Regions from separate parts of the Mesorhizobium sp. C399B genome, predicted to be linked through region 2. Evidence: predicted binding sites of a transcription regulator. Region 2 holds the regulator's gene; the other holds the start of a gene.

Region 1 (5,677 bases), 1.4 Mb from region 2:
TTTGATCCCAGATTTTGATGGGGCATCCTTGTCCTCCGAATCAAGGGATGCGCTATGGGCCAGGTTCTTCATGGGAGCGCCACGACGACAGAGGCGGTCCGTCGAGCGATACAGCATAGTCAAGAGAGCCTGAGGGCGCTGGCGAAGCGCTACGGGATCAACCAAAAGACTGTTGCCAAATGGCGGGAACGGACCTCGGTGGCAGATTTGCCGACCGGTCCGAGAGAGCCTAGAGCGACAGTGCTCTTGCCCGAGGAGGAGGCCGTCATAGTCGCCTTCCGGCGCTACACTCTGTTGCCACTCGATGACTGCCTCTATGCCTTACAACCGACGATCCCACACCTGACGCGCTCATCACTGCATCGCTGCCTGCAGCGCCACGGCATCAGCCGCCTGCCGGACGTAGAAGGCGACAAGCCGGCGAAGAAGAAGTTCAAGAGCTATCCGATCGGCTACTTCCACATCGACGTCGCCGAGGTGCGCACAGAACAGGGCAAGCTGCACATGTTCGTCGCTATCGACCGCACCTCGAAATTCGCCTTCGTCGAACTGCATGAGAAGGCCACCACCGCCATATCGAGAGACTTCCTACTGCGCCTGATCGCGGCCGTGCCCTACAAGATCCACACTGTCCTCACCGACAACGGTATCCAGTTCACGACGCCCGGCGCCGGCGGTTCGGCCGTGCCATTGATCAAGGAGGCCATCGCAAACGGCGAACGCTTCTGGGCCCATGCCTTCGAATACGCTTGCGCCACGAACGACATCGAGCACCGAACGACCGAGGCAAGGCATCCGTGGACCAACGGCCAGGTCGAGAGGATGAACCGGACTATCAAGGATGCAACCGTCAGGCGTTTCTATTACGAGAGCCACGACCAACTCCGCCAGCACCTTGCCGACTTCACCTCGGCCTACAACTTCGGTCGCAGGCTCAAGACCCTCAAAGGCCTTACGCCCTACGAGTTCATCTGCAAGGCGTGGGCGTCACAACCGGAACGCTTCAAACTCGATCCGCTCCAGCAAATGCCGGGACTAAACATCTAGAGCGACTGAATGGTATCCTGGTCGTGGCAGAAGATCCTGCGGCTCTCAAGCAGCCGCCAGGCGGTCCTCAAACTGGATAGTGCGTCGCAGGCGACGGCAAACATTCACGTGCGTCCACTGCTGTACCGGCGGGCTTCGGACGTGGCGAACGTACTGGCGCGAACCTTCGGCGCTGAGGCGCCCAGTGCTGTCTCGCGTGCAAAGCCCTCGGGAACGCTCGGCAACTGTCGGTGGCAAGTGACGCATCCGATCGAGCCAGCTTGCCGGTCAACGTGTCAGCTTCGCCGGCCGAAAAGCCAGATGCGACCGTCTCCACAACGGATTCGGTGGACGAAACGGTCGTGTCAGCGAACCGTCTGGCCGAGCGTTTTTCCTCCATGTGCGTTGGTGCGCAAGGCTCGAACGAGATCCTCGGGACGCACTCCAAGGTGTCGATCATGTTCGGCACACAAGGAAAGGGCGGCATTGCTGCCGCCCTTTCCGCTGTAAGTTGATAGGGGCTGGATTAAAAATCCATACCGCCCATACCGCCCATGCCGCCGCCGGGCATACCACCAGGCATGCCGCCGCCGCCAGCCGACTCCTTCTTCGGAGCCTCCGCGATCATGGCTTCGGTGGTGACCAGCAGGCCGGCGACCGAAGCCGCGTCCTGGAGAGCGGTACGAACGACCTTGACCGGGTCGACGATGCCCATGGCGATCATGTCGCCATACTCGCCGGTCTGGGCGTTGTAGCCGTAGGTCAAGCCCTTGTTCTCAAGGATCTTGCCGGCAACGATCGAAGCTTCAGCACCGGCGTTGGCCGCGATCTGGCGGGCCGGAGCCTGCAGCGCACGACGAACGATGTTGATGCCGGCGGCCTGGTCGGCATTGACGCCGGTGACCTTGATGTCGGCCGAAGCGCGCAGGAGAGCGACGCCGCCGCCAGCAACGATGCCTTCTTCCACGGCCGCGCGGGTCGCGTTGAGGGCGTCATCGACGCGGTCCTTCTTTTCCTTGACTTCGACTTCCGTCGCGCCGCCGACGCGGATCACCGCAACGCCGCCGGCGAGCTTGGCCAGACGTTCCTGCAGCTTCTCCTTGTCGTAGTCCGACGTGGTCTCTTCGATCTGCTGCTTGATCTGGGCAACGCGGCCCTGGATCTCGGCCTTCTTGCCCGCGCCGTCGACGATGGTGGTGTTCTCCTTGGAGATCGACACCTTCTTGGCGCGGCCGAGCATGTTGAGGCCGACATTCTCGAGCTTGATGCCGAGGTCTTCCGAGATGACCTGGCCACCGGTGAGGATGGCGATGTCTTCCAGCATGGCCTTGCGGCGATCACCGAAGCCCGGCGCCTTGACGGCGGCGATCTTAAGGCCGCCACGCAGCTTGTTGACGACCAGCGTGGCCAGAGCCTCGCCTTCGACGTCTTCCGAGATGATGAGCAGCGGCTTGGAGGTCTGCACGACGGCTTCGAGGACCGGCAGCATGGCCTGGAGGTTGGACAGCTTCTTCTCGTGCAGGAGGATGTAGACGTCCTCGAGCTCGGCAACCATCTTGTCGGCGTTGGTGACGAAGTACGGCGAGAGATAGCCGCGGTCGAACTGCATGCCTTCGACGACTTCGAGTTCGGTCTCGGCGGTCTTGGCTTCCTCAACCGTGATGACGCCTTCGTTGCCGACCTTCTGCATCGCTTCGGCGATCATCTTGCCGACAGATTCGTCGCCATTGCCGGCGATCGTGCCGACCTGGGCAACTTCCTCGGAGGTCTTGATCTTCTTGGCAGCCTTGCCGAGCGCCTCGACGACTTCGGTCACGGCCAGATCGATGCCGCGCTTCAGGTCCATCGGGTTCATGCCGGCGGCAACGGCCTTGTTGCCTTCCTGGACGATCGACTGCGCCAGGACGGTCGCCGTCGTGGTGCCGTCACCGGCGATGTCGTTGGTCTTCGAAGCAACTTCGCGGATCATCTGCGCGCCCATGTTTTCGAACTTGTCGGAAAGTTCGATTTCCTTGGCGACGGTGACGCCGTCCTTGGTGATGCGCGGTGCGCCGAACGACTTGTCGATGACGACGTTGCGGCCCTTGGGGCCGAGGGTCACCTTCACCGCGTCGGCGAGGATGTTGATGCCGTGAAGCATGCGCTCGCGGGCGTCGCGGGAGAATTTTACGTCTTTAGCAGCCATTTTTTAGCTCCTGGCAGGGGCTTGCGATTCAAGCCCGGGAATTCAGTTGACGGTGAGGCCGATAATCAGCCGATGATGCCCATAATGTCGGATTCCTTCATGATCAGAAGGTCTTCGCCATTGAGCTTGACTTCGGTGCCCGACCACTTGCCGAACAGGATGCGGTCGCCGGCCTTGACGTCCAGCGGGACCAGCTTGCCAGCTTCGTCACGAGCGCCGGAGCCGACAGCGATGATCTCGCCTTCCTGCGGCTTTTCCTTCGCCGTATCCGGGATGATGATCCCGCCGGCGGTCTTGGATTCGGATTCGACCCGGCGAACGACCACGCGGTCATGCAGCGGCCGGAAATTCGACTTTGCCATTTTTGGATGTCCTTGGTGCGGATGTTGAACGGTTCTCCGTTGCCGGAGCGTGCTTAGCACTCAGCGGAAGCGAGTGCTAACGCGGCAATGAGATAAGCCGCATGCTCCTGCTAGTCAAGACGGAAGAGCAAAGAGCAAAGAGAAAAGAGCAGACAGCAAAGAGAAGAGAGCAAAGAGCGTGTAAGCATCGAGCCTTTTGTGTGAACAATGTCGGGTATCAGACATATATGGGGCGGCTCACCCTTTGTATTTGAGCTTTATTCAGATGGCACGAATGATGCAACGGGTGATGCATTTGATCTCATCCAGAGGCTCGCACGGGGTCGTGCTGCGTCAGCTCGGTCATGTCGAGCTTCAGAAGGCCATTTTGGCATTGGTTCTGTTGCCCTATTGCCATTCATGACCAGTCCTGCGCGCGTGAGCCGGCCGGCTAGATTCCAACCACGAGAGCGCCGCCGCTGAGACCCGCACCCGCCGCCGACAGAAGGATTTTCTCTCCACGCTGGAATGGCTCCGTCTGGTTGGCGAGCGAGAGCGACAGCGGGATCGTCCCGGCCGAAGAGTTGCCGTATTCGGCAATCGTCTTGACAATTGCTTGGTCCGCGATGCCGAGGTTCCTCCCGACCGCGTCGAAAATCCGAGTATTGGCCTGATGCGGCACGAACCGGCCGAGATCGTGTGGCCGCACTCCGGCAGCGGCTAGAGCGCTTGTCGAGCAATCGGTCATCATCTCCACGGCCATTGCGAACACTTCGCGGCCGTCCGTCATCCTCATTCGGGTTTGCGCGAGATCGAGGTCACCGTGGAACGGCTTGTTGCTTCCTCCTGCGGGAATCTGGATCAGCCCGTATCGCGAGCCGTCCGAATCCACCGAGGCACCGAGAATGCCCCGATCAGCATCATCGCACTGACCGATCACCAGGGCGCCGGCGGCATCGGCAAACAGGACCGAGCTTGCGCGCTCGGCTGGATTGATGCGGCGGCTGAGGATGTTGGCGGCGATAACAAGGCTCGCTTTGCCGTGCAGGCGGGTAAATCCGTCCGCGAACATGAGCGCGTAGATGAAGCCGGCGCAGGCGCCGGTCAGATCCACCGCGCCTGCGCGGCCAAGGCCAAGCTTGTGTGCGACCAGCGGCGCGCTGGGCGGCAGAAGATGGTCGGGCGTCGAGGTGGCAAGCAACAGCAGACCGATGTCGTGGCGCGCAATACCGGCGTTCGCCAGCGCCATGTCGCCGGCCTGCGCAGCAAGACCAGACAGCGTGTCTTCGTCGGTTGCCCAGAAGCGCGACCGTATCCCGGTACGCCTTTCGATCCAGCCTGGATCAAGACCGAGATTGCTCTCGATTTCGTCATTCGCCACCTTTCGCCCAGGCGCATGATGGCCAAACCCGAGAATGCGCGACGACTTGCTCACGGCCTGGACCCGAAGCGTTCGCCCGCCTCCTCAATGGCGTCATAGAGGCGCTCGAGCTCGTCGCCGGTGATGCAATAGGGTGGCAGAAGGTAGAGGACATTGCCGAGCGGGCGCACAAGTAGCCCTCGCTCGAGGAAGAAAGCGCGCAGTTTCGGTCCGATCTCGGCGAGATAACCTGCGGAACCGGTTCGCAGGTCGAGCGCCGCGATCGTGCCGGTCGCCCGGCAGTCGGTGAAGAAGCTGTTGTCGCGAAAGCGTCGAAGCCCGGTGGCCTGCATTGCGCTCAAGGCCGCAATGCGCTCGGCCACCGGCTCGTCCCGCCAGATCTCGACATTGGCAAGTGCTGCCGCGCAGGCAATCGGGTTGGCAGTGTACGAGCTCGAATGGAAAAACGTCTTCTTCCGGCCCTCGGAATAATGAGCCTGGAAGATGGCATCGGTGGCAAGCGTTACGGCCAGCGGGATGGCGCCGCCGGTCAGGCCTTTCGAGGTGCACAGGATATCTGGAGAGATCGATGCCTGCTCGCAGGCGAACATGGTTCCGGTCCGCCCCCAGCCGGTCATCACTTCGTCGGCGATCAGCAGCGTGCCGGAGGCCTCAGTGATCTTCTTCAATTCGGCCAGAACTGAAGCCGGATACATCAGCATGCCGCCGGCGCCCAGCACCAGCGGCTCGACGATTAAGGCTGCG
Region 2 (5,677 bases):
ACCACCGCGGTGAGATAAATGAGGTCGCCGAGCATCAGGCCGAACGACATCGCCAGCGACGAGCGGAAGCCGGAGCCGAGCGCCCGCGCCACAAGCGCGGTGACGCCGGGGCCGGGAATGGCGGCGGCGATGCCCAGCGCAGCACTATAGGCAAGGAAGCCGGTGAGGGTCATGACGGTCGCACCTCGTGAAACGACTCTGATGCCATGAAAGCCTGCAACGGCAAAACGGATTCGATTGCGCCAAGCAGGACATGAAAGCCGGTCATCATCGCCTGAAAGCGAGAGATGGTTCACTTACGCCCCGAAGGCGGTCGGCTATCTCGCATGGCTCCGAACGGCAGGAGCACCCATGTTAGCCAAACGACTTCACATCCAGCTCATGAAGTGGATGCCCAACAACTATTCCGAAGCACGCGGTCACGTCCACGAGCTGGAATGGTATCTGTGGTTCGAGGGGCGTCAGGCTTTCAGCCTGTTCGACAAGGGCGATAGCGATGTCGTTCCGCAGGCTGGATATTTTACCGACAGCCGGAACCATGGCGCCCACCCCGTTCGTCCGATGATCTATCCGCTGGTCGTCAACAACCGCTTCAAGGTGCGGCTGGTGGCGATCGAGCGTGACGGACCGCAAATGATAGACCCCGACGACACCGCCAAAGGCGAATTCTACATCGACCTCGACACCAAATATCCGCCGGTCTCGGACTGGCGCATCATTGCTGCCGATCCGCGCAATACCGACCTCAACGTGGAAGCGTCGTTCCAGCTGCAATGGCTGGACTATGTCGATACCGCCGAGATTGCCGAGGATGGCCCGCCACGCATCATCGACAAGTCCAACTATCCCTATCCCTGGGGCGCCAATGTGATGGTGTTCGAGCACTGGCTCGGGCTTGGCCGCAAGGCGCCGCTCAAACTCATCGACCCGAACCGCGCATCGCGCCGCGAATACTGGATGATCAATGGCAATGCGGCCCGGCGCATGGTGCAGGACCTCTATCGCTTCAACGTCAACCAGCTTGGCGTCGCCAACGACACCATCAGCAGTGTTTACGTGCCGAAGCTCAATGCCGGCCACGTCACGGTGACGCTTTACGAACACGATTTCAGCGACGGCCGCTTCGCGCAAGGGGCGAAGAAGTCCTTCGGCTCTGTCGGCCTCTTCAATCTCAGGGATACCGGTTTCGATGACCGCGTCTCATCGGCCGAGGTGATCCATACCTATCCCAAGGTGATCCATCGGGACGTGCATTAGGGCCGGATTGCGCTGTTCGCCGGCTCAGGATGGGCCATCGACATGAGTGATGCGCCAGATGGTGCCGTTGCCATCCTCGGTGACGATAAGCGCGCCGTCCTTGGCCACCGCGACGCCGACCGGCCGGCCCCAGACGGCGTCGTCGGAGAGGACGAAGCCGGTGATGAAATCCTGGTACTCGCCGGTCGGCTTGCCGTCGCTGAATCTCAGCCGCACCACCTTGTAGCCGGTCCTCATACCACGGTTCCAGGAGCCGTGCAGGGCGACGAAGGCGTCACCCTTGTACTCTGCCGGGAAATTGCCGCCGTCATAGAAGGCGACGTTGAGCGGCGCCGAATGCGCCTGCATCAGCACGTCGGGCACGGTGACGGAGCCGGCGAGGTCTGGGCGCGCGCCCTCGTGACGCGGGTCCTCGTTGGCGCCGATATAATACCAGGGCCACCCATAGAAGGCGCCATCCTTGACTGAGGTGGCATATTCGAACGGCACATCGTCGCCGAGACCGTCGCGCTCGTTGACGACACACCACAGCGCGCCGGTGGCCGGCTGCACGGTCATGCCCGAACAATTGCGCAGGCCGGTAGCGAGGATGCGGCCATTCTTGCCGTCGGGGCCGAAGGCCAGCACGTCGGCACGGCCATCCTCGGAACCCCAGGTGGCGCCGAGTGGCTGTGATTTTGCCCAGGCGCCAAGGCCGCCCTTCGGTGCCTTCTGCATGCCCTCCGCGACGTTCGATCCGGAGCCGACCGAGAGATACAGCGTCTTTCCGTCCGGCGAGAAGGCGATATCGCGGGTCCAGTGGCCGCCGGTAGGGATGTCGGAGACAATCGTCTCCGGTTCGCCGGAGGCTTTAAGGTCGCCGTCGCGATAGGCGTAGCGGACCACGCTGTCGTTGTTGGCGACGTAGACCCATTGCGGCTTGTCGCCAGGCGGGTAGAAGGCGATGCCATAGGGCTGGTTGAGATTGTCGGCAAAAATGCCCTCTTCGGCCGGCTTCGCGCTACCCTTGGCCAGCCGATAGACGCGGATCTGGTTGGCGTCACTGTCGGCGACGAACAGGTCGCCGTTCGGCGCCACGCGCACGACCCGCGGATTGGAAATGCCGGAAGCAACCAGTTCGGCCGAAAACCCAGGCGGCAGGACGGGCTTCGCGCCCTCGGGCCGATCGCCAAGGCCGGCGCTGTTGGAGGCGGATTCGGTGATGTTGGGCTTTTGCAGATCATCCGGCTTGATCAGCCGGCGCACACCTGGCTTGTCGGCCGTCCAGTCGCCGAAAGCGTCTTTGCCGGTCAGCAGCGGTTGATCGGCCTCCTGGGCGAAGGCGCTGGTGGCCAGAAGCAGGGCAAGGCCTGCCAAGCCGGCAATCCGGATCATGCTGTTCTCCTCGAACTCGCGCCGGTCGGCGCGTCATGCACAAGGGAGATATTGTGCGGCCGCCGCAAAAGAGAAGCGTGCGCGCGCGCAGATTCGACGAGAGAACCGCTCAACTTTCCTCTTCGACGTCGAGATCGTCGTCGAGACGCTTTTCCAATGCGACGAGATCTTCCGGCAGCGGCAAGCCCATGGCGCGCATTTCGCGCAGTTTTTCGCGCAGCTGCTCCTGGATTTCGTGCTCGTCCTCCGGCTGGTTGACCATTTCTTCGAGCAGCATGCTGATCTGGGCCTTGAACGATTCAAGCGCCATTCTGCGCCCTCCTTTACGGTGATCCCGGCTTTCGAATTATCTTAACATCCGGGTAATCAATTGCGCAGTGTAGTCGACCATAGGCACGATGCGGGCATAATTCAGCCTGGTCGGGCCGATGACGCCGAGCGCGCCGACGACGCGGGCGTCCTTGTCGCGGTAAGGCGCCACGACCAGCGACGAGCCGGAGAGCGAGAACAGCTTGTTTTCCGAGCCGATGAAGATCCGCACGCCGGGGCCGTCCTCGGCGAGGTCGAGCAGCTGGATCAGCCCGTCCTGCGTCTCCAGATCCTCGAACAGGTGGCGCAGCAATTCGATATCGGCCTGGGCGGTGACGTTTTCGAGCAAATTGGCGCGGCCGCGCACGATAAGGCGCGCCGGCAGGCCGCTATCGGCGCCGGCCCACACCGCCAGGCCTTTCTCGACCAGATCCTGCGACAGCGTGTCCAGCGCTGCCCTGGTCTCGTCCTTGATGCGGGCGATCTCGATGCGCGCCTCGGCGAGCGTGCGGCCCCTGATATGGGCGTTGAGGAAGTTGGAGGCCTCGTGCAGCTGCGAGACGGTGATGCCGGCCGGCAGGTCGACGACGCGGTTCTCGACATCGCCATTCTGCGACACCATCACCGCCAGCGCCTTGGTCGGCTCGAGCTGGATGAACTCGATGTGCTTCAGCGCCACCTCGTTCTTGGTGGCGAGCACCAGGCCGGCGCCGCGCGACATGCCCGACAGCATCTGGCTGGCCTCGGTCAGCATGTGTTCCAGCGTCGCGCCCGAGCCGGAGGCGCGCACCTGCGCCTCGATGACCCGGCGTTCCTCGTCGGAGAGATCGCCAAGCTCCATGAAGGCATCGACGAAGAAGCGCAGGCCGGTCTGGGTCGGCAGGCGCCCGGCCGAGATGTGCGGGGCATAGATCAGGCCGAGATGCTCGAGGTCGCTCATCACGTTGCGGATGGTGGCCGGCGACAGCGACGACGGCAGGATGCGCGACAGGCTGCGCGATCCCACAGGCTCACCGTCCTTCAGATAGGATTCGACGATGCGCCGGAAAATGTCGCGCGAACGCATGTCGAGCGATTGCAGCGCGGGCGCCAGCAGACTGGGTTCGGTGACTGCCTTGGTCATTCGAGCCAAAAACCTCCGGCTCAAGGATATAGACTTCCATCGCCCCCGCGCAACCCGGCGTCTGTGCCAGATCGCCCGGCCTTTTCCTTTGCGCCATGGGCTGCATGCGTCTACAAGCCGCCGACGCAACCGTAAAAGAACAGAAAGAGGCCTCGATGCGCCCTTCCAAACGCCAAGCCGACGAAATGCGCGCCATCTCGTTCGAGCGCGGCGTCTCCAAACACGCCGAAGGCTCGTGCCTGGTGAAATTCGGCGACACGCATGTGTTGTGCACGGCAAGCCTGGAGGAAAAGGTGCCAGGCTGGATGCGCAATTCCGGCAAGGGCTGGGTGACGGCGGAATACGGCATGCTGCCGCGTTCGACCGGCGAGCGCATGCGCCGTGAAGCCTCGGCCGGCAAGCAAGGCGGCCGCACGCTGGAAATCCAGCGGCTGATCGGCCGCTCCTTGCGCGCCGTTGTCGACCTGCAGGCACTGGGCGAACAGCAGATCACCGTCGACTGCGACGTCATCCAGGCCGATGGCGGCACCCGCACGGCCTCGATCACCGGCGGCTGGGTGGCGCTCTACGATTGCCTGCGCTGGATGGAAGCGCGGCAGATGGCCAGTGTTGCCAAGGTACTGAAGGACCATGTCGCGGCAATTTCCTGCGGCATCCATGACGGCCAGCCGGTCATCGACCTCGACTATATCGAGGATTCATCTGCCGGCACCGACGCCAATTTCGTCATGACCGGCAAGGGCGGCATCGTCGAGATCCAGGGCACCGCCGAGGGCGAGCCGTTCTCGGAAGGGCAGTTCGCGGAGCTGATGGGCCTGGCAAAGAAGGGCATTCAGCGGCTGGTGAGCTTGCAGCAGATGGCTGTGGCCTGATTGAATTTAACGTGATGACGTCGGCGATCCTTCACACCCCCCTCTGGCCTGCCGGCCATCTCCCCCGCAAGGGGGGAGATCAGAGGTCGCTACCGTTTTCGCCAACCATCAACGTTGAGACGCCGAAAGCGGAACTGCCAATCTCCCCCCTTGCGGGGGAGATGCCCGGCAGGGCAGAGGGGGGTGCCTGATGCAACCCTCCGCTATTCTTGAGTCAGCGCTTTACGTCACGGATCTCGCCGCTGCCGAAGCCTTCTACTCCAACGTCCTCGGCCTCCCTCTCCTCGGCAAGGTCGACGGCCGCCATCTCTTCTTCCGCTGCGGCCCGGGCGTGCTGCTGGTCTTCAACGCCGAAGCCACCAAAATCCCGCCGGCGCCCGATGCGCGGCTGAAAGTGCCGCCACATGGCACGGTCGGCGAGGGCCATCTCTGCTTTGCCGCAAGTGCGGATGAACTCGCACAGTGGAAGGCGCAACTTGAGGCGAAAAACATCGCCATCGAAAGCGAATTCGAATGGCCGCAGGGCGGGCGCTCGATCTACATACGCGACCCCTCGGGCAATTCGATCGAATTCGCCGAGCCAAGGATCTGGGGCCTTTGATGCATTCTCTCGATGGAAAGAAGATCGTCGTTGCCAGCCACAATGAAGGCAAGCTGCGCGAATTCGCCGACTTGATGGGTCCGTTCGGCTTCGAGGCGAAGTCGGCCAAGGACTACGGCCTGCCGGAACCGGAGGAGACCG

The links. The regulator HrcA, encoded in region 2, represses chaperone genes, less so after heat shock. The targets are predictions, from matches to a motif close to GTTAGCACTCNCNNNNNGNGAGTGCTAAC.
Region 1: groES (co-chaperone GroES) is a predicted target of HrcA. The motif match lies at 3,626-3,654, and genes of this name have one in related genera.

Annotation. Positions count from the first base shown of each region.
Region 1 is NZ_CP100472.1:4,645,802-4,651,478, forward strand. It holds gene NLY36_RS22080 (IS481 family transposase) at 55-1,047, shown strand; gene NLY36_RS22085 (hypothetical protein) at 1,308-1,541, shown strand; gene groL (chaperonin GroEL) at 1,553-3,211, opposite strand; gene groES (co-chaperone GroES) at 3,277-3,573, opposite strand; gene bioZ (3-oxopimeloyl-[acyl-carrier-protein] synthase BioZ) at 4,004-4,987, opposite strand; gene NLY36_RS22105 (adenosylmethionine--8-amino-7-oxononanoate transaminase) at 4,984-5,677, opposite strand, start outside.
Region 2 is NZ_CP100472.1:3,257,258-3,262,934, reverse strand. It holds gene NLY36_RS15665 (LysE family translocator) at 1-173, opposite strand, end outside; gene NLY36_RS15660 (hypothetical protein) at 352-1,257, shown strand; gene NLY36_RS15655 (PQQ-dependent sugar dehydrogenase) at 1,282-2,631, opposite strand; gene NLY36_RS15650 (hypothetical protein) at 2,741-2,941, opposite strand; gene hrcA (heat-inducible transcriptional repressor HrcA) at 2,978-4,063, opposite strand; gene rph (ribonuclease PH) at 4,219-4,935, shown strand; gene NLY36_RS15635 (VOC family protein) at 5,126-5,536, shown strand; gene rdgB (RdgB/HAM1 family non-canonical purine NTP pyrophosphatase) at 5,536-5,677, shown strand, end outside.